DNA from 2 places in the Variovorax sp. M-6 genome. Region 2 is predicted to be linked to the other one. Evidence: riboswitches for the same ligand, from Rfam matches in the RefSeq annotation. Region 2 holds a riboswitch; the other holds the start of a gene.
What was found. A riboswitch is a leader RNA that binds a small molecule or an ion and turns the genes downstream of it on or off. The one in region 2 is predicted to bind cobalamin.
Positions count from the first base shown of each region.

Region 1 (11,659 bases), on a different contig from region 2:
TTTCGGTAGGGGGTGTTTCGATCTGCATGAGGTTCCTGACTGAGTGAGCTTCGAGCTTTGCTTTGACTAGTGCGTGACGGCCAGCCACTGGCCTTCCACGCGATGAACGATCACGCGCCGGTCGAACACCGCTTCCAGCGCGCGGTGGGTGGCCGGATCGTCGCAGGCGCCGTGGTGCAGCACGCGGCCCTGAGCCATCACGACCATCGCATCGGCGCACAGCGCGGCGTTGAGCTCGTGCAACACGCTGACCACCGTCCGCCCCCCGGCCACCAGCGCGCGCACGGTCTGCATCCAGTCGGCCTGGTGCGGCGGATCGAGGTTGGCCAGCGGCTCGTCCATCAGCAGCAGTTCGGCCTCGACGGCCAGCGCGCGCGCCAGCAGCACACGCTGGCGTTCGCCGCCCGAGAGCTGGCCGAGCGGCCGCTCGCGCCACTCCCAGGCCTGGGTGCTGCGCAGCGCCCGCTCGACCGCGGCGCGGTCGGCCTCGCTGGGGGCCGCCAGCCAGCGCTGGTGCGGCAGGCGGCCGAGCATCGCGACGTCGTGCACCAGCAGGTCGTCCGCACTGCCCTCGCCCGCGCCGCCCTGGCCGAGCCAGGACAGGCGCTGCGCGCGCGCGCGCCCCGACCAATCCGCCAGCGGCCGGCCGAGCGCACGGAGCTCGCCCCCATGCGCCAGCAGGCCCGCGAGCACCTTGAGCATGGTCGACTTGCCGGCGCCGTTCGGTCCCACGATGCTGGTCCAGCGACCGCCCGCCAGCGCCAGGTCGATACCGTGCAGCACCTCGGCCTGGCCCAGCCTGGCCGTGATGCCGCGCGCCTCGAGCGCGGGCCCGTGAATGGCGACCGGCGCCGTCACAGGCCCCCCCGCGCGCTGCGCCGGTGCATCAGCCACAGCAGGTAGCTGCCGCCGAGCACCGCGGTCAGCACGCCGACCGGCAACTCCTGCGGCGCGACCAGCCAGCGCGCGAGCAGGTCGGCGGCCATCAGCAGCAAGCCGCCCATGGCGGCCGACAGGACGATGAGTCGCGCATGCGTGGTCTTCACGACCGAGCGCACCAGGTGCGGCGCCGCCAGGCCGACGAAGGCGATCAGCCCGGTCTGCGCCACGGCCGTGCCGGTGGCCAGCGCCAGCACCGCGACCAGCGCGGCACGCATCGCGCCCAGCGGCAGGCCGAGGCTGGCGGCCGTGGCTTCGCCGAGCGCGAGCCCGTCGAGCACCGGCGCCAGCGCCCAGGCCAGCAGCAGGCAGAGCGCACCCAGGCCGCCCATCACGGCGCAGGCGCTCCAGCCGACCAGCCCGGTGCTGCCGAGCATGAAGCCCTGGATCGCCTGCAGGATGTCGGCCGAGGCGATCGTGAGCAGGTCCTTGGCCGCGCCCAGGACCACGCCGACGATCACGCCGGCGAGCAGCAGCCTGAGCGTCTGCTGGACGCCGCGCGCCAGCACCAGCGTGAGCATCACCGCGAGCACCGCGCCCAGAAAGGCCGCCCCTGTGAGGCCGAGCCGCACCACCCATTGGGTGCTGACCGGCGAGAGTCCGAACAGCGTCAGCGCCAGGGCCACACCCAGCGAGGCCCCGGAGGCGCTGCCGAGCAGGTACGGGTCGGCCAGCGGATTGCGGAACAGCCCCTGCGCCACCGCGCCCGCCAGGCCCAGCAGCGCGCCGGCAAGCCACGCACCCAGCGTGCGCGGCAAGCGGATGTCCCAGACGATCTGCAGGGCCACCGGATCGTGTCCGGCCGCCAGCACGTTCTCGAAGCCGGTGCTGCCGACGCCCGCGCCCAGCAGGAGCAGCAGCAGGGCCGAGAGGACCAGCACGATGCCCAGCGCCAGCGCGCGGCGGTGCTGGCTCTTCACCGGCGGCCTCGCGGCGCATGCACGCAGGAAACCGTCATCGCGCCTTCTCCTGCAGGCACTGGGCCATCAGCCGCGCGGCTTCGCCCATGCGCGGCCCGGGACGCACCAGCACGTCCGACTCGGCGGCGCTGAAACGGCAGATGCGGCCTTCGCGCACCGCCCGGATGGCGCCCCAGCCCGGTCGCTGCTCCAGCCCCTGCGCGCTGCGTTCGCCGACCATGATCAGGTCGGGATTGGCCCGCACCACGAACTCGGGGTTGAGCTTCGGAAACGGACCGAGCGCGGCCGGCACGATGTTCTTCACGCCGAGCCGCGCGAGCGTCTCGCCGATGAAGGAGGCCTCGCCCGCCGCATAGGGCGCGCTGTTGACCTCGAAATACACGCGCGTGCGCGCCACGCCCGCGGGCAGCGACTGCGCCGCCGCCGACACGCTGGCGTCGATCGCGCGCCACACCGCCTGCGCATCGTCCACGCCCAGCACCCGGCCCAGTGCGTCGAGCACGCGGCGCACGTCCGCATGGTTCTTCGGTTCGAGCACCAGCACCCGCAGCCCGAGGCCCTCGAGCCGCTCGGTGACCCGTGACGACTTCGACAACAGCACCAGGTCGGGCTTGAGCGCGACGATCGCCTCCACGTTCGGGTCCAGCCCGCCGCCGACTTGCGGCAACGCCCGCACCGGCGCGGGCCAGTTGGAATAGCGATCGACACCGACCAGCCGCGCGCAGGCGCCCAGCGTGCAGACCGATTCCGTCAGCGAAGGCAGCAGGCTCACGATGCGCTGCGGCGGCCGCGGCAGGTCCACCGGGACGCCGCGTTCGTCGGTCACGACCGCCGCCTGGGCCACCACGCCCAACCAGCCGCACAGGGCCGCGCAGGCCAGCCGCGCAAGCATCTTCATGCGAGCTCCTTCAAGGTCAGCGGCAGTCCGGCCGCCATCAGCGTGACGCGCTCGCAGGCCGCGGCGACCTGCTGGTTGAGTCCGCCGAGCGCATCGACGAACCGGCGCACCTCGCGGCCCAGCGGGATCACGCCCAGCCCGATCTCGTTGCCGACCAGCACCAGCGGGCCGGGCGCGTCGGCGATCGCGCCCAGCAGTTCGGCGATCGCGCGATCGGCACCCACGCGCGCACGCGGCGGTCCGGGCGGCGCCATGAGGTTGGTGAGCCACAGGGTGAGACAGTCGACCAGCACCAGCGTGCCGGGAGCGCCGTGGTCGCGGATCGCCTGCGCCAGCGCCAGCGGCTCCTCGACCGTGGTCATCGCCGGCACCCGCGCCGCGCGGTCGTCGCGGTGCCTGGCGATGCGCGCCCGCATCTCCGCGTCCAGCGCCTGCGCCGTCGCGATCAGCACCGCGCGATGCGCGGGCGAGCGGGCGAGCCACGCCGCGGCGAGCTGCTCGCCGCGGCGCGACTTGCCGCTCTTCTGACCGCCGAGGATCAGTTCGCGGCGGGCCATGCTCATTTCGGCTGCCACCGCACGGTCAGGAACGCGGCGCGCCCTTGCTGGTTGTAGCCATAGGCGGTTTCATACTGCTCGTCGGTCAGGTTCGTGACACGGGCCTGGACCGACCAGTCCTTGGCAAAGCGATAGTCCACATAGAGATCGAACGTGGTGTAGCCGCCGAGTGTGCGCGTGTTCGCCGCGTCGTCAAAGCGGCTGCCCACGTTCAGCGCCGAGCCGCCGAGCTTCCAGGCGCCCACCGCGTAGTCGACCCCCAGCGACGCCTGGTTCTTCGCCCGCCGCGGCAGTTGCTTGCCGGTGCCCTCGTTGCGCGGGTCGAGCGAGTCGTAGCTCGCGTGCAGGCCCAGGGCGCCGAACTGCCCGTCGTAGCTCAGCGTGCCGCCTTCGATGCGCGCGCGCGGAATGTTCTGCGGCAGCGTCGTGTTGGTGATGAAGCCCTGGATCTTGTTGTCGTAGCCCACCAGCTTGACCGTGTGGGCGCCCTGGGTCCAGGTGATCCCGAGGTCGGTGTTCCTGCCCTCCTCCGGCTGCAGCGCCGAATTGCCGAAGCCCGGGAAGTAGAGCTGGTTGAACGAGGGTGCCGCGAAGCTGGTGCCCTGCGACACGTTGACGCGCCAGTTCGGCGTGATGCGGTAGGCATAGCCGGCGAACCAGGTGTTGCTGTCGCCGAACTGCGAATTGCTGTCGTGCCGCGCGTCGAGCTGCCAGCTGTGGGCGCCCGAATTGCCGTTGAGCCCGACGAAGCCCGAATCGATGGCGCGGTCGGTCACGGTGTAGCGGGTGTCGCTCTTCACGTCCTGCTCGCGGCGCTCGAGCCCGACGACCACGGTGCCGATCGGCGTCACGATGTCGTTCTGCCAGAGGTACTGGTCCTGCGTCGTCTCGAACAGGCCCGGCAGGTTGAACGGCGCGGCCACGATCGCGCGGGTGTAGTCCTCGCTGCGCGAGTAGCGCAGCTGGGTGGTCCAGTTCGACATCACGAGGCCGCGGGCGCCGACGTAGCCGGCCTGGGTGCGCAGGGTGCCGCGCGTGTCGCGGTTCGGGCCGTCGTCGAAGCGGTTCAGCCCGTCGGCGTAGAGCATGGCGGCGTCGAATTTCCAGTCCGGGTTGAGCTGGTAGCCGAACGAGGCGTTGACCGCGGTCTGGTTGAAGGGGTCGTCGTCCGGGTTGAAGTTGCCGAACTGCACGTTGCGGTTGGTCGACGAGAACTTCGCGTTGAGCGTGCGCGCGACGTCGAGCGAATAGGTCGCGGCCCCCGCGGCGCCGCTGAAGCCGCCGGTGATCTGCTTGTAGCTCTCGCTGCCGACCGTGGTCGAGGCGTGCGGGGCGAACACCGTCTCGCCCGGGCTCGCCCTGCGCGTGAAGATCTGCACCACGCCGCCGACGCCGTCGCTGCCGTAGAGCGCCGAGGCCGGACCCTTGACCACTTCGATCCGGTCGATCATCTCGACCGGGATGTTGTCCCACACCGGCGTGCCGAGCGTGGCGGAGCTGTAGCGAACGCCGTCGATCAACAGGATCGTGTGGCGCGCCTCGGCGCCGCGGATGAACACGCTGCTCGACTTGCCGGCGCCGCCATTGGCCGAGATCTGCACGCCGGCGAGCCGGGCCAGGATTTCGGGCAGCGTGCGGCTCGCCTGCTGCTCGATTTGCTCCCGGTCGATGACCACGGTGTCGGACACCAGCTCGTCGGCGCGGGTCGGCACCCGGGTCGCGGTAACCACCATCTCGGGCAGCGCGGGTGCGGCCTCCTGGGCGAACGCCAGCGTGGGGAGGCCGGCAGCACCGGCGATCAAGGCCGCAACGGCCGACGAAATGGCATGGGCGCGCAGCGGCCGCGGCAAGGCGCACCGGGAGGCGGGCGTGGAAGAAACGCAGGTTTTCATGGGGGCGACGACAGGTCAATGTCCTTCGCCGGCTTCCCCGCCGGCATTCGGACGTCATGGCCGCCTGCATGCTTCGCGCATGCGGCAGCCGCCTCGTTGGCCGGTATCCGGGCTGGCAGTGCCACCCTCGTCGCCTTCCCGGGCACCTGTTTCAGGGCACCCAGTGGCTGATGACGAAGGCGGCGCCCGAGGGCGCCGACTGCTTGACCGTTGCGGGGGCAGCGCAGGTTGGTTCGGCCCCGGGGGGCTTCGACTCCTGCTTCCCGTTGAACTGCGACGCGTGAACCGCGGCGCGAGCACCAACGAACGGAATTGTAGGGTTTGTCGGCATGCGCCCGGAACGACGGGGCGCAACCGCGCCGGCGGCGGAATCTACAATCGCCCTCCATGCCAGCATCGAGCCGTATTGACCAGATCGCCGAGCGCGTCGAGCGCCTGCTCGTGCGCCACGAAGAAGTACAGCGCACCAATGCGTTGCTGCAAGACCAGGTCGACGCGCTCACGCGCGAACGCGACGCGCTCAAATCGCGGCTCGCCGCGGCGCGCACGCGCCTCGACGCCCTGCTCGATCAGCTCCCGGTCGAACCCTCCCAAGACGCCAGCTCTTCCTGATGAAACAAATCGAAGTCCAGATCATGGGCCAGAGCTACCTGCTCGGCTGCCCCGAAGGCGGCGAGGCGCAACTGCGCGACGCGGTCGAACGCGTCGACGGCGCGATGTGCAAGATCCGCGATGCCGGCAAGGTCAAGGCCCGCGACCGCATCGCGGTGCTGGCCTCGCTCAACCTGGCCTTCGACCTGGTGCAGCGCGAAGCCGCGCCGGCCCCGGCGCCTGCGACGGCTCCTGACGCCACCGAAGACGACGCTCGCGCCACGCAATTGATCCAGCGGCTCGACCAGGCCCTCGCCGGCGACGGGCATTTGCTCTGAAGATCCGGCGCGCCCGCTGCGGCAGGGCGTAAAATACGCATCGTCTGCGGTGCGAGGCTGGGCTCTATATTTCCTTGTACCAATGCTCTCCGGAGCAGGGCTTGGAATATCGCTTGGCAGGTGTGATCATCTCGCGTCAGATGAACCCGAAGCCTTGCTGACCTCGCCCACCTGAACCCTGGTTCAGGATGCGGGTTCGGCTCACACTCGCAGACACCCTTCACTGACAGCCACGGCCCCGCGAATCGGCGCCGTGGCTTTTTTCTGGACCCGTGCGCATGACCATCGAACCCCTGCTGATCGCCGAACTCGCCCTGCTAGGCGTCGGCACCGGCTTCCTCGCCGGCCTGCTCGGCATCGGCGGCGGCATGCTGATGGTGCCGTTCATCACGATCATCCTCGGCCAGCGCGGCGTCGCCGCCGACCTCGCAGTCAAGATGGCGATCGCGACCTCGATGGCGACCATCATCTTCACCTCGATCTCCAGCGTGCGCGCCCACCACCGGCGCGGCGCGGTGCGCTGGGACATCGTCAAGCGGCTGGCACCCGGCATCGTGATCGGCAGCCTGGCCGGCAGCCTGGGCGTCTTCAGCCTGCTCAAGGGCACTGCGCTGGCGATCTTCTTCGCGCTCTTCGTCGGCTTCTCGGCCACGCAGATGTTCCTCGACAAGAAGCCCAAGCCGACGCGCCAGATGCCGGGCACCGCGGGCCAGCTCGGGGCCGGCGGCGCGATCGGTTTCATCTCCGGCCTGGTCGGCGCCGGCGGCGGCTTCATCAGCGTCCCGTTCATGACCTGGTGCAACGTCGCGATCCACAACGCGGTCGCCACCAGCGCGGCACTCGGGTTCCCGATCGCGGTCGCCAACGTGGCCGGCTATGTGGCCAGTGGCCAGTCGGTGCAGGGCCTGCCAGCCGGCTCGTTCGGCTACATCTGGCTGCCGGCGCTGGCGGTGATCGCGGTCTGCAGCTTCCTCGTGGCGCCGCTCGGCGCCCGGGCGGCGCACAGCCTCCCGGTGGGCAAGCTCAAGCGCGTGTTCGGGAGCATCCTCTACCTGCTGGCGGCCTACATGCTCTGGAAAGGGCTGCACGGCTGAGGGCCTGCGCATTTCACCCCGCGGCTTGACGTGAATCAAGCCGGGGCGCACGGCACCTGCCTTAAGCTCAGGGGATCCACTCACGCACGGAGATCTCCATGTTCAAGCGCATCCTGGTCGCCACCGACGGCTCCCCGCTCTCGCAGAAGGCGGTGACGAGCGCCATCGCCATGGCGGCCCTGAACGGCGCCGAGCTGGTCGCGCTCACCGTGGTGCCCCGCTATCCGACGAACTACTTCGAGGGCGCCGCGGTCTTCACGCCCGAAGACATCGGGCGCATCGAGAAACAGTGGACGGAAGCGGCGCAGGCCACGCTCGACGCGATCGCCAGGCAAGCGGAGGCCAGCGGCGTCAGGACCAAGACAGCGACGGTCAGCGCCGACCTCGTGGCCGAGGCGATCATCGGCGCCGCCAAGAAACACCAGAGCGACTTGATCGTGATGGCATCGCACGGCCGCCAGGGCATCAAGCGCCTGCTGCTGGGCAGCGAGACCCAGCACGTTCTCACGCATTCCGAACTGCCCGTCTTGGTCTTGCGCTGAGTCGGGTTTATAACCAAGGCACGCGGTGCTTTCACCGCGCGTCAAGCAACAACGAGAGGCCCTAAATGAAGATTCTGATCGCCGTCGACGGCAGCGCCCACACGCAGAAAGCGCTCGACTACCTGGCGAAGCATCGCAAGATGTTCGTCGACGGCAATGAACTGGTCGTGGTGCACGTCTGTGTCGGTGTGCCGGGTCACGTCACGCGCCACCTGAGCAAGGAAATCGTCAGCGACTACTACGCCGAGGAAGCCGCCAAGGTTCTCGAGCCGGTCAGGGCCACCCTCGCGGGCCTCGGCATCACCGAGTTCAAGGTCGACCAGCGCCACGGCCATGCCGCGGAGGAGATCCTCAAGGCGGCTGCCGCCTCGGGCGCCGAACTGATCGTGATGGGAACGCACGGCCACGGCCTTTTCGGCCGCGCACTGATGGGGTCGGTCGCGACCAAGGTGGTGTCCGAGACCGACATCTCGGTGCTGCTGGTGCAGTAGGCGCAGGCCCTCAATCCCGCGGGACGAAGAGCCCCTTGTGCTGCTCGCGCAGCAGTGCCTTCTGCACCTTGCCCATGGCATTGCGCGGCAGCTCGGTCACCACGAAGCAGCGTTTCGGGATCTTGAAGTTGGCGAGCTTCGCCTTCAGCTCCGCGATGATGGCTTCGCCGTCGAGTGCGGCGCCAGCCCTGGCCGTCACGATGGCCACGCCGACCTCGCCGAAGTCGGCGTGCGGCACGCCGACGATCGCGCTCTCGGCCACGCCGGACATCTCGTTGATGTAGCCCTCGATCTCGGCCGGGTAGACGTTGTAGCCGCCGCTGATGATCAGATCCTTGCTGCGCCCGACGATCGTGACGTAGCCGAGCCCGTCCACCTTGCCGACGTCGCCGGTCTTGAAATAGCCGTCGGCCGTGAATTCTTCCTTCGTCTTTTCGGGCATGCGCCAATAGCCCGCGAACACGTTCGGCCCGTCGACCTCGATGTGGCCGATCTCGTCGGTCGGGCACGGCGCGCCGGCGTCGTCGCGCACCCGCAGCCGCACGCCCGGCAGCGGGAAGCCCACCGTGCCGCCGCGCCGCTCGCCCTGCACCGGGCTGTAGGGGTTGGAGGTCAGCATCGCCGTCTCGCTCATGCCGTAGCGCTCGAGGATCGTGTGGCCCGTGCGCTCGCGCCATTCTTCGAAGGTGTCGATCAGGAGCGGTGCCGAGCCCGAGATGAAGACCCGCATCCGGCGGCAGGCCTTGCGGGTCAGCCCGCGCTCGGCGAGCATGCGCACATAGAGCGTGGGCACGCCCATGAAGACGGTCGCCTCGGGCAGCCGGGCCACCACGCGCGCCGGATCGAAGCGGTTGAACCAGATCATCCTGCTGCCGCTGATCAGCGCGCCGTGGATCGCGACGAAGAGGCCGTGCACATGGAAGATCGGCAGCGCATGGATCAGCACATCGCCATTGCGCCAGCCCCAGTAGTCTTTCAGCACCTCGGCGTTCGACGACAGGTTGCGATGCGTGAGCATCGCGCCCTTGCTGCGGCCGGTGGTGCCGCTGGTGTAGAGGATGGCGGCGAGGTCGTCCTCCCGCTTGGCGGCCACTGCATGCCGGTCGCTGCACTGCGCGGCCACTTCGAGCAGCGTGCCCGTGCGGTCGTCATCGAGCGTGAAGACATGGCGGGTTCCGGCCGCGGTTGCGATCGGCGCCACCCAGGATGCGTTGGCGCTGCTGCAGACCACCACGGCCGGCTCGGCGTTGCCGATGAAGTACTCGATCTCGGCGTTCCGGTAGGCCGTGTTGAGCGGCAGGAAGACATAGCCCGCGCGCAGCGTGGCGAGATACAGCATCATGGCCTCGACCGACTTCTCGACCTGCACCGCGATGCGGGCGCCTTTCTCGAGGTCCAGCGCGTCCAGCAGGTTGGCGATCATCGCGCTCGCGCGGTCCAGGTCGCGCCACGAATAGAAAAGTCCGTCGTCGGTCTCGACCGCGATGGCGTCGAGGTCGGCGGGGAACGCCGCGCGCAGGGCGGCGAAGAGATTGGCGTTGGGAATGTCGGTCATGGCGATCTCAAAAAACGGGGGCCCGCTTGGCCAGGAAGGCAGCGATGCCCTCGCGATGCTCGGCGGAGTCGGCGTAGTCGTAGGCAGTGCGCAACAGGGGCGCGACCGCGTCCTGCGAACCCGCTTGCCGCAGGGCGGAGAAGGTGGCCTTGTTGAGGCGCGCGGCCTCGGGCGCCAGCACCGCAATGCGCTGCGCATGCGCCAGCACGCCTGCGGCCAGCTCGGCATCGGGCAGCACGCGCAGCAGGAAGCCGGCGTCGTACAGCCGCGCCGCGTCGTGGACGCTCGCGGCCAGCAGCATGTCGCGCGCCAGCACGTCCCCGACCGCGCGCTGCACCAAGGCCGCCTCGCGCGGCGCCATCGGGAATCCGAGCTTCGCGATCGGGGCGCCGAACCTGGCGGACGCAGCGGCCAGGCGGATGTCGCAACAGCTCGCAATTTCGATCCCGGCGCCCATGCAGGCGCCCTCGATCCGGGCCACCAGCGGCAGCTCGCAAGCCAGCATGGCGGCCAGCGCGGCCCAGACCTCGTTCTCGTGGAATTCGCGCAGGCTGGCGGCGTCGAAACGGAACGAGGGGTACTCCGAGATGTCGCCACCGGCGCAGAAGGCGCCCCCCTCCCCGCCGACAACCACGCAGCGCAGCGCGGGCTCCCGCGCCAGGCGCTCGAAGGTGTCGCGCAATGCGCGCCACATGCCGCGCGTCATGGCATTGAGCCGGTCCGGGTTCGCGAGCGTCACGAAGGCCAGCGGGCCTTCGATGCGCAGGCCGATCGAAGCTGTCATTCCAGTTTGGCTCCCGAATCCTTGACCACCTTGGCCCAACGCCTGATCTCCGAGTTCACGAAGCTGCCATAGGCCGTCCCCGAGAGATTCGGAATCTCAGAGCCGTTGCTGGCCCAGATCGCCTTCAGTTCTTCGCTGGCGAGGGCCTTCTTCATGTCGTCGACGATCCTGGCCTGTACCTCCGCCGGTGTGCCCTTGGGCGCCCACAACCCGTACCAGGTGGTCACGGTGTAGTCGGGCAAACCGACCTCGGCGGCGCAGGGCACGTCGGGGAAGGCGGGATTGCGCTTGTCGCCGGCCACCATCAGCGCCTTGATCCGGCCGGCCTTGATGTGCTGGGCCGACGAGCCCAGCCCGTCGAACATCACGTCGACGTTGCCGGCGATCAGGTCCTGCAGCGCCGGCCCCGCACCGCGATAGGGGATGTGCGTGATGTACGTGCCGGTCTGCAGCTTGAACAGTTCGCCGGCCAGGTGGTGGGAGGTGCCCGCGCCGGCCGATGCGTAGTTGAGCTTGCCCGGGTTCTGCTTGGCGTTGGCGACGAAGGCCTTCAGCGTGGTCGCGCTGACGCGCTTCGGATTCACCACCACCACCTGCGGCACATTGGCCAGCAGCAGCAGCGGCACGAAATCCCTCTCGAGGTCGTAGTCGAGCTTGGGATAGATCGAGGGCGCGATCGCGTGGTGCACCGCGCCCATGAAGAGCGTGTAGCCGTCCGGCGCCGCCTTGGCGGCGATGCTGGCGCCCACGGTGCCGCCGGCGCCGCCGCGGTTGTCGATCACCAGCGTCTGCCCGGTGATCCGGGTGAATTGCGCCGAGAGCGGCCGCGCGAAAGCGTCGGTGCCTCCGCCGGCCGGGAACGGCACGATCATCGTCACCGGCCGGGTCGGCCAGTTCGACTGCGCGCGCGCGCTGCCGGCCAGGGTGGCGGCGCTCGCCGCGGCCAGACGCAGAAAGTCGCGCCGTTGAAAGCCTGGGGTCATCGGTAGTCTCCTGTTGTTGTTCGAACTGTCGTGCGTCGCGGTCGGCGGCGTGCCGCGCCGGGCGGAGCCTCGGCC
Region 1 covers NZ_JBFREQ010000004.1:81,530-93,188, forward strand. The annotation lists gene cobO (cob(I)yrinic acid a,c-diamide adenosyltransferase) at 1-28, opposite strand, end outside; gene AB4Z46_RS06240 (ABC transporter ATP-binding protein) at 67-858, opposite strand; gene AB4Z46_RS06245 (FecCD family ABC transporter permease) at 855-1,859, opposite strand; gene AB4Z46_RS06250 (ABC transporter substrate-binding protein) at 1,894-2,751, opposite strand; gene AB4Z46_RS06255 (bifunctional adenosylcobinamide kinase/adenosylcobinamide-phosphate guanylyltransferase) at 2,754-3,320, opposite strand; gene AB4Z46_RS06260 (TonB-dependent receptor domain-containing protein) at 3,317-5,206, opposite strand; cobalamin riboswitch at 5,288-5,525, opposite strand; gene AB4Z46_RS06265 (DUF904 domain-containing protein) at 5,594-5,818, shown strand; gene AB4Z46_RS06270 (cell division protein ZapA) at 5,818-6,135, shown strand; gene AB4Z46_RS06275 (sulfite exporter TauE/SafE family protein) at 6,414-7,229, shown strand; gene AB4Z46_RS06280 (universal stress protein) at 7,328-7,771, shown strand; gene AB4Z46_RS06285 (universal stress protein) at 7,837-8,262, shown strand; gene AB4Z46_RS06290 (malonate--CoA ligase) at 8,273-9,817, opposite strand; gene AB4Z46_RS06295 (enoyl-CoA hydratase/isomerase family protein) at 9,825-10,601, opposite strand; gene AB4Z46_RS06300 (Bug family tripartite tricarboxylate transporter substrate binding protein) at 10,598-11,584, opposite strand.
Region 1: another riboswitch for cobalamin. It lies ahead of AB4Z46_RS06260 (TonB-dependent receptor domain-containing protein); the one in region 2 lies ahead of AB4Z46_RS12505 (TonB-dependent receptor).

Region 2 (9,424 bases):
TCGGATAGATCCAGTGCGGGACCGCACCGATCCAGTTCCAGAACCGCTCGCTGCGGCGGGTGTCGCGCACCACTTCGGCGGCGGCACTCGACACGTACAGTTCGAGACCGTCGTCTCCTTCCAGGCTGACCTTGAAGAGCGGGCGGTAGGGGTCGAAGGCTTGCGGAACCGTCCATTGGTCGCGCGCCAGCGCTTCGGCCCCAAGCGCGCGCCGGCCGCTGAAGGCCTCGGCCACCTTCATGGCCTGCCCGGCGCCGAGCGGCGCCTTCGCGGTGCCGGTGCGGGCATCGACGACTTGCCAGCGCGCGGCCTTCGCCTGACCGGCATCGACCAGGAGCCGCCAGACCGGCTCCCCGGAGCCGGCCATGCCCAGGCGTGCCTCGGTGAAGCTCAGGCCGGCCCGCCCGGCAGCCGCTTCGGCGGTCAGGCAGCAACCGGCGCCCAGCGCCAGAGGCTGCAACCCCGAGCGCCGCTCGGCCTGCGAGAGATTCGGGAAGGGCACGTAGTACAGCACGATCCCGGTGACGAACCACATCAGGAACAGCAGGGCCAACGAGATGCCGAGCCACTTGTGGACGAAGATCAGTGCGCGCTTCATGCCCGTGCCACCGCCGTTGCCGGTCAGAAGGCCGCCCGGTAGCTGACTTCGAAGCTGCGCGGCGCGCCGATCATGACCTGATTGTTCGAATTGGCGCCGCTCCAGTACGCGTAGAGCTCGTCGGTCAGGTTGCGAACGCGAAAGGTGATTTCGCCCTTCTGCAGGCTCCAGGTCGCATAGGCAGTCGCCGTCGTGAACCCGTTCATGCGGACCGTGTTGGCGTTGTTGGCGTAGGCGTAGCCGGTTCGGTTGACGCCGCCACCGATGCGCAGCGGCCATCCCGGCACCTTGTAGTCGGCCCAGAGGTTGACCACCGTGCCCGGGACGTTCGGCGGGGTGTTGCCCGCGCGCGAGACGTTGCCGGCTTCGATGAGCCTGTCGAACTGCGCATCGACCCATGCGAGATTGCCGCTCAGTGTCAGCTCGCGCGTCGCCTTCCAGGCCGCGGCGAGTTCCAGGCCCTGCGCGGACTGCTTGCCGCTGTTGACCGTGAGCGTCGGCTTGCTGAAATCGCGCGACAGCACGTTGTCGAGCTCGATCCTGTAGGCCGCCAGCGTGTAGTCGAGGCGGCCCTCCAGCGCCGACTGCTTGAGGCCGAGCTCCAGCTGCTTGCCCGTCGAGAGACTGAAGGCGGCGTTGGCCGCCGAGAGCAGCAGAAGGTTGCCCGTACCGACCGGCGCACTCGCGTTCGAGTACTGGGCGTAGACCGAGGTATCGGGGTCGATCGCGAAGACCACGCCCAGACGTGCCGATGTGGGCTTGTACCTCTGCGTGAAGGATGCCTGGGCCCCGGTGTTGAGGTCCAGGTTGTGACGCTCCAGCTTCACGTAGTCCTGCCGCAGGCCGCCCACGAGGGTCCATCGATCACTGACCGACAGGGCGTCTTCCATGAAGATCGAACCGGTGGGGATCCGTGCGTCGAAGACCGTGCGATTGCCGGCACCCGCGAACAGGGCGGGGTTCGCGGCAAAGAAGCGGTAGCTTCCCGGGATGGTGGCGAACTCGCTCACCGAGAGCGCATTGTTGGCCGCGGTCGATCCGTTGGAGAAGTCGCGGTTGGAAGAAAAGTCGGTCTTCGTGTATTCGAGCCCCGCCACGAACCGGTTCTTCATTCCCCCGATCGGCGACGTGTTCGCGAGATCGAGCCGATCCGTCAGGATCTGGTGGTCGTGCGTGATGCCGACCAGGTCGCGCACGATGCGGCCCGGGGCGGCGAAGGCATAGGACTCCGAGTTGCGCCATGCCCTGTCCGCCGTGTAGTAGGAAAGCTGGTTGCGCAGCTTCCATTCCGGCGCGATCTGCCAGCTGAGCTTGGCGCGCGTCCAGAGGCTGTTCGCACTCATCTCTGCATCGTCGAAGTTGAAGTTGCGAAACGCGATGCTGCGGTCGACCACCCGCCCGTTGGCATCGCTGACGATGTCCGTGGGCTGGAGCGCGTAGGCACGCGGCACCAGCGGCGTGCCCTGATAGGACAGCGCACTGTCCCTGGCGTAGTCCATCGACAGATCGAGCGTGAGATCGCGCGTCAACGCCGTGCCGAAGCCCATGGTGAGGTTGTCGTAGCGCTGCGTGTTGCGGTCGACGTACCCATCGGTTTGCTGGTGGCTGTAGTCCAGCCGGAAAGCGCTCGACTCACCCACGTTGACGCCGAGGCCGACGCCGGCTCTGGCCGTGCCGAAGCTTCCGTAGGAAAGCATGGCCTCGGCGCCGGGGTTGTTGCGGTCGGGTCGCTTGGTCACGAAGTTGACGGCCGCGCCGATGGCGCCTTCGCCGTAGAGCACCGACGAGGGGCCCTTCAGGACTTCGATGCGTTCGTAGTTCCAGGTGTCCTGGGGCCGGCTCACCATCGTCGGCACCGCAATGCGATCGCCGTCGAACAGATAGGTGATGAAGCCGCCGGTGAAGCCGCGCGTCGAGATCACCGATGGCGATCCTGGCGCTCCGCCGGCGGTGATGCCCACGCCGCCGCGCAAGGCTTCCTCGAAAGTCCGTGCGCCACGCCGTTCCATGGTCTCCTGGCTGATCACCTCGACCGAAGCCGGCGTTTCCATCACGCTCAGGCCCAGCCTGCCGGCAACTTCGGTGGTTGCCTGAAGCGCCGGCGCCTGATCCTGCAGGGTGGCCGTCACCTCGACGGGTCGCAGGCTCTGTTGCGCCAGCGCCGGGGTGCTGGCGAGCAGGGCAACAAATGCCGGGATCGTGATGTCATGGGTCGTGAAAGGACCTGAGACCCGGGTCAAGATCCCGAGCTCGGCAGGCTTGCGCATACGTTGTTCCTCTAGCCCGCATTCCCGCTGGGCTGTTCAAAGAGACACACGCTGCAATTGCACGAGCCGATGCCAACCCGGCACGCAGGTGCCGAGCAGCCCGGACAAACGCACTCCCGCAGCGTCCGAAGGCGATTGCGAAGGCCGGTATCCGGGCTCGCGGGTTGCTGTCATGCGCTTGCGCACGACAACAGAAGCCTCGCCTTCCCACGCTCGACTCGAGCGCAGTGGCTGCGAACACCCGCGGGTGCTCACTCGAAACTTCTCTATCCGCTGACCGTTGCGGGGGCAGCGCAGGCATTGCGCGTCGTCGACGCGCGCACCTGCTTCCCGTTTAACCCCCCAAACCATTTCCGGCGTGGGGGGCACCTTCGAACCGTGGCGGAGATCGCTCCAGCAAGGAGCGATCTACCGTCGGGGCGGATTATAGGAAGCACCGATGGGGCGCCATGCCTCGGCGGGCAGCCGGGCTGTGCCAATCACCGGATCACTTGGTCCGCGAGCAGCGCGACGCCCTCCTGACCCAGTGCAACCTCGGCGACGGAACCCGTCAGGTCGCCGGGCTGTGGCGCCGCCTGGCCCGAGCGCGTCACCCGGACCTCGATCGTCAGCGAGGCAAAGCGCGACATGGGCAGCTCCGGCGACATGGCAAGGCTGTCGTCGAGCACGAACCTGGCAGGCAGGTCCTTGGCCTGAAGCCTGAGGACCGCGACGGGCATGCGTCCCGTCGCCGAAGCCTTGGCCAGCACGAAAACGGTGTCTTGCGGCAAGACCTTGTCCCGCAACGAAGCCGCGATGGAGACCGTGCCCTCGACGCGCTTCGACGAGGCATTCGCGATGGGCTGGGTGGGGGTTTCGGGCCGATTCAACCGGGCAAGATCGGCATCGACCTTCATCGCGGCCTCGGAACCCGGCGGGAGCAGCGAACGCACATGCTCCCAGTGCTGCCGTGCCAGCGAAAGATCGCCGCGCTTGAACGCGGCCATGCCGGCCAGCGCCAGGGCCTTGGGATGGTCGGCGTCCAGAGCCAATGCGGCGTCGATGGCCGCCTGCGCCGGTCCCGTCAGATCGCCATCCCGCGCCGAACCCAGGGCGTCCGCATAGTCGGCGAGCAGCTGCGGCTGGTCCGGCGCGAGGGCCATCGCCTTCTGGTACGCAACGACCGCGTCGTCGTAGCGCCGAAGGAACTCGTAGGACCGCGCCAGCACGATCCAGCCTTCGACATCGTCGGGCTGCGCTCGCAGGCGCATCGCCAGACGGCTGACCATGCTTTCCACCTCGTTGCCATCGCCTTCATGGGTGCCCGTTCGCTGCGCCGCCAGCGTCTGCGTCGCGACCGCCTTCGGATTGCCCACCTCGAGGTACAGCAGCAGTGCCGCGGCGGGCACGACGATGCTCAGGAGGCCCGCGACACCCGCGCCCATCCAGGGTCGGATCGCGAGCCCGGGTCGCGGCGCCGGCTGCGATGCGTCGTCGAGCAACTGCCGCTGCAGCTCGTCGATGGCCTGCGCGCGATCGTGTGCGCTCAGTGCATCGGATTGAAGATCCCTCTCGAGCTGGGCCAGTTGGTCGGCATGGAGGCGGCGTGCGAGTTCCGCCTGCGCAAGCGGACGCGCTGCCGACGCCCTGAGCAAGGGCGGCACGACAAACAGCAGCGCCAGCACCAGCAGCGCCACGGCGGCCAGCCACAAGCCCGTCACGGCGCGTCCTCTTCCAGGAGCGACGCTGCCCGTTCGCGTTCCGCCGGCGTCAGGGGCACGGGCTCCGACCGGCTGCGCCGCGACACGATGCGCCACATGGCCGCGAAGCCCGCCGCAAGCAGCACGAAAGGCCCCAGCCACAGCAGCCAGGTCGAGGGCCTGAAGGGCGGGTCGTAGCGCACGAAGGCACCGTAGCGCTGCTCGAAGTAGTCCTTGATCTGCTGCTCGCTGCGGCCCTGGCCGAGCTGCTCGCGGATCTGCTGGCGCATGTCCGCGGCCAGCGGCGCGTTCGATTCGGCCAGGGTCTGGTTCTGGCACACCAGGCATCGCAGGCTGGCCGAGAGCTGCGCCTCCCTGTCCTCGATAGAGCTTGCCGTCGCCGCGCCCTGCGTCAATGCCCACAGCAGGAATGCCGAAGCCGCTGCCCGAGAGAAGCCCGGGCGGCTCATTGCAGGCTCCGCACCACAGGCAGCAGGCGGTCGCGCCAGATCTCGGCGGTGATCGGACCCGGATGCTTGTAGCGGATGCGGCCCGCGCGGTCGATCACGAAAGTCTCGGGCACGCCGTAGACGCCGTAGTCGATGCCGATGCGGCCGTCGCTGTCGACCGCCGATGCCAGGTAGGGGTTGCCCCAGCGCAGCAGCCAGGTGCGCGCCGCATCGCCCTTGTCCTTGTAGTTGAGGCCATAGAGCCTCACGCCGTCCTTGCTGGCGAATTCCATTAGCACCGGAAGTTCGTCCTGGCAAGGCGCGCACCATGAAGCCCATACGTTCAGCAGCCAGACCTGTCCGCGCAGGCTTTCGACTTTCAGCATCTGCTGCGGGTCGTGCAGCAACGGAAGGTCGATCGTGGGCGCGGGCTTGTCGATCAAGGCCGAGGGCAGCAGTTTCGGATCGCGGCGCAGCCCCACGGCCAGCAGGACCGCCAGCACGATGAAGATCGCAAAAGGCAGCTTGAAGCGCATCAGGCGCCCTCCTGCGGCCGCAGCGCGACGGGGGCGCCGCCGGCGACCGCATCGGGGCGCGCGGCCAGGCCGAGGCGGTAGCGGCGATCGGTGGCCGCGAGCAGGCCACCCAGGGCCATCAGCAGGCAGCCCGCCCAGATCCAGGCCATGAAGGGCTTGACGTGAATGCGCATGGTCCAGGCCTCGTCGCCGGCCGGGTCGCCGAGCGCGACGAAGAGGTCTCGCATCGGGCCGACGTCGATGGCGGCCTGGCTCAGGGCCATCTGCTGCGCGCGGTAGGTCCGCTTCTCCGGGTGCAGCGTGGACACTGCTTCGCCCTTGCGGGTGACGCGCACCGTGGCGCGCTGCGCGTCGAAGTTGGGCCCGCTGGCCGGCGCGATGCCGTCGAAGCGGAACGCGAACCCGGCCAGCGCGGTGCTCTCTCCCACCCGCAGCTTCAGCTCCTGCCGGCTTTCGAAGCCGTTGGCCATCGTCGCGCCGAAGATGAAGACGCCGATGCCGGCGTGGGCGACCAGCATGCCGTACCAGCCGCGCGGCTGGCGCCGCGCGCGTTCGAGCCAGCCGCCCGGTGCGCCGCGCAGGCGCTGCCAGGCGTGCGCGGCCGCGCTGGCGACCGCCCAGCCCGCCAGCAGCAGCGCGAAGGTCGACATCGCCGGCCAGCCGCGCTGCCCGGTCGGCAGCGTCAACGGCAACAGCAGCGCGGCTGCCCCGCTGGCGGCCAGGGCCCAGCGAAGGCGCCGCGCCAGTTCCGGCAGCGGCGCATGCTTCCAGCGCGCCACCGGCCCCACGCCCATCAGGAAGATCGCCGGCACCATGATCGGCACGAACACGGCCTCGAAGTACGGCGGCCCGACGGAAATCTTCTGGCCCGCCAGCACGTCGAGCGCCAGCGGGTAGAGCGTACCGATCAGCACCGACATGGCCGCAACCGTCAGCACCACGTTGTTGGCCAGCAGCAGCGACTCGCGCGACAGCACGCCGAAGCGTCCGCCGAGCCCGATGCGCGGTGCGCGCCAGCCGAACAGCAGCAGCGAGCCGCCCACCACCGCCACCATGAAGGCCAGGATGAAAAGGCCGCGCCCCGGATCGACCGCGAACGCGTGCACGGAAGTGAGAACGCCCGAGCGCACCAGGAAGGTTCCCAGCAGGCTGAGCGAGAAGGTGCAGATGGCCAGCAGCACGGTCCAGCTGCGGAAGGCGCCGCGCTTTTCGGTCACCGCCAGCGAGTGGATCAGCGCCGTGCCCACGAGCCAGGGCATGAAGGACGCGTTTTCCACCGGATCCCAGAACCACCAGCCGCCCCATCCGAGCACGTAGTAGGCCCAGGCGCTGCCCAGCAGGATGCCCAGCGTCAGGAACATCCAGGCCGCCACGGTCCACGGGCGCGACCAGCGAGCCCAGGCCGCGTTGAGTTCGCCCGACAGCAGCGCGGCGATCGCGAAGGCGAAGGCGACCGAGAAGCCCACGTATCCCATGTAGAGAATCGGCGGATGCACCACCATGCCGGGGTCCTGAAGCAGCGGGTTCAGGTCGCGCCCCTCCAGGGCCGGCGGCATCAGGCGGGTGAACGGATTCGACAGGAACAGCAGAAACAGCAGGAATCCCACGCCGAGCCACGCCATCACCGCGAGCACCCGCGCGACATAGGCGTCGGGCAGCTGCCGGCTGAAGAGGGCCACGGCCAGGGCCCACGCGGTGAGCAGGCAGAGCCACAGGAGCATCGAGCCTTCATGACCGCCCCACACGGCCGCGAAACGGTAGGCGGCGGGCAGCTCGGCATGCGAATTCGACGCCACGTAGAGCACCGAGAAATCGTTGTCCAGAAAGCTCCACGCCAGGCAGGCGAAGGCAATGGCCGCGAAGACGAACTGTCCGAGCGCCGCCGGACGCGCCACGCGCACCCAGCCGGCCACGCCCCAATGCGCGCCCGCCAGCGGCAGGGTGCCCTGCACCAGCGCGACCAGCAGCGCCAGCACCAGGCTGAAGACGCCGATCTCGGGAATCATGGCGGCGCCTCGAGTGTCGGCGCCGTATGGGACTGCCGCGCCTGTTCCAGCGCCGCGGCCGCTTCGGGCGGCATGTAGTTCTCGTCGTGCTTGGCCAGCACCTGGTTCGCCTCGAACGACCCGTCGGGCTGCAAACGGCCGGCCACCACGACGCCCTTGCCCTCGCGGAACAGGTCCGGCAGCAGGCCGCGGTAGCTCACCGGCACGCGCTGCGCCAGATCGGTCACCACGAAGCGGACGGTCAGTCCGTCGCCGGCCCGCCGCACCGAGCCGGTCTCCACCAGCCCGCCGATGCGGAAGGCGCCATTGCGCGGCGCTGCGTTGGCCACGACCTGGCTGGGACTGAAGAAGAAGACCAGGTTGGAGCGCAGTGCGTTGAGCACCAGCGCGGCCGCAAGGCCGAACGCCAGCAGTCCGAAACCGATGATCGCGATGCGCCGCTGCCTAGGCTTCATCGCGCGGCCTTGGCGACGGCGGTCGGGCTTGCGCGCGGCCGCGCCGCACCAGGGCCCAGACCTCGGCGGCGATCAGCGCCAGCGTGACGCCGTATGCTGCGAGAAGGAAGAAGACCGGATCGTTGCTGTTCATCGCGGCCTCGCCAATGCCTCGCGCTCCATGATCAGGCAACGCACCCGTGCCAGCGCCACCGCCACCGAGTAGGCCCAGCATGCACCCGCCATGAGCAACAGGCCCGCGAGCATGGTGTGGGCCATCGCGGGCGCGGCCGTGAGGCTGATCGATGCGCCCTGGTGCAGGGTGTTCCACCACTGCACCGAGAAATAGATGACGGGCACGTTGACCGCTCCGGCCAGCAGCAGGATCGCCCCGGCGCGGTCCGCGCGGCGCGGATCGTCGATGGCCGACACCAGGCCCAGGTAGCCCAGGTAGAGGAACAGCAGGATCAGTTCGGAGGTGAGTCGCGCGTCCCACACCCACCAGGTGCCCCAGGTCGGCTTGCCCCACACCGCGCCGGTCCACAGTGCGATGACGGTGAACAGCGCCCCCGTGGGTGCGAGCGCCCGCGCCATGAGCGCGGAGATGCGCGTGTTGAAGACCAGGCCCATCGCGGCATGGAACGCGGCCACGAGATAGATGAACATCGACATCCAGGCCGCGGGAACGTGGATGAAGATGATGCGGTAGACCTCGCCCTGTTGATGATCGGTCGGGGCGACCAGGAGGCCGACCGCCAGCCCCGCGATCGCCAGCACGCCGGCCAGGGCCGCAAACCACGGTACGGCCCGGCCCGCCCAGCCATGGAACACGGCAGGTGATGCAAGCCGCCGCCACCCGCCGCGCATGCCTGCCGGCGCTGGTGTCAGGGCGGCGGGGTCGATGCGTCGCAGCGAGTCCATGGTGCGACCGCTCATTCGACGGCCAGGCGCAGGGCCGCGGCCACCGCCCAGGGACACAGGAACGCGGCCACCAACAGGCAGGCGCCGAGGAGCGACAGGTGCGGGTTCACCGCCAGCCCCTGGTTGCCGGCCGTCACCGCGCCGCTGCCGAAGATCAGCACCGGTACGCAAAGCGGCAGCACGATCAGCGCCAGCAGCACGTTCCCGCGCAGGCCCAGCGTGAGCGCCGCACCCAATGCGCCGAGCAAGACCAGCGTCGGGGTGCCCAGCAGCAGCGACACCAGCAGGAGGCCGATGGCTTGCGCCGGAAGCCCGAACTGGAGCCCCAGCAAGGGCGCGACCGCGATCAGCGGCAGGCAGGTGATGAGCCAGTGCGCGGCGATCTTGACGCAGACGATGCCCGTCAGCGAACGCGGCGACAGCAACAACTGTTCGAGCGAACCGTCCTCCAGGTCCGCAAGGAAGAGGCGATGCAGCGAGATCATCACCGCGAGCAGCGCCGCCACCCACACGACGCCGGGACCGATGGCCGCC
Region 2 covers NZ_JBFREQ010000009.1:60,358-69,781, forward strand. The annotation lists gene AB4Z46_RS12500 (PepSY-associated TM helix domain-containing protein) at 1-598, opposite strand, end outside; gene AB4Z46_RS12505 (TonB-dependent receptor) at 622-2,865, opposite strand; cobalamin riboswitch at 2,991-3,252, opposite strand; gene ccmI (c-type cytochrome biogenesis protein CcmI) at 3,345-4,661, opposite strand; gene AB4Z46_RS12515 (cytochrome c-type biogenesis protein) at 4,562-5,014, opposite strand; gene AB4Z46_RS12520 (DsbE family thiol:disulfide interchange protein) at 5,011-5,532, opposite strand; gene AB4Z46_RS12525 (heme lyase CcmF/NrfE family subunit) at 5,529-7,535, opposite strand; gene ccmE (cytochrome c maturation protein CcmE) at 7,532-7,990, opposite strand; gene AB4Z46_RS12535 (heme exporter protein CcmD) at 7,980-8,123, opposite strand; gene ccmC (heme ABC transporter permease CcmC) at 8,120-8,890, opposite strand; gene ccmB (heme exporter protein CcmB) at 8,902-9,424, opposite strand, start outside.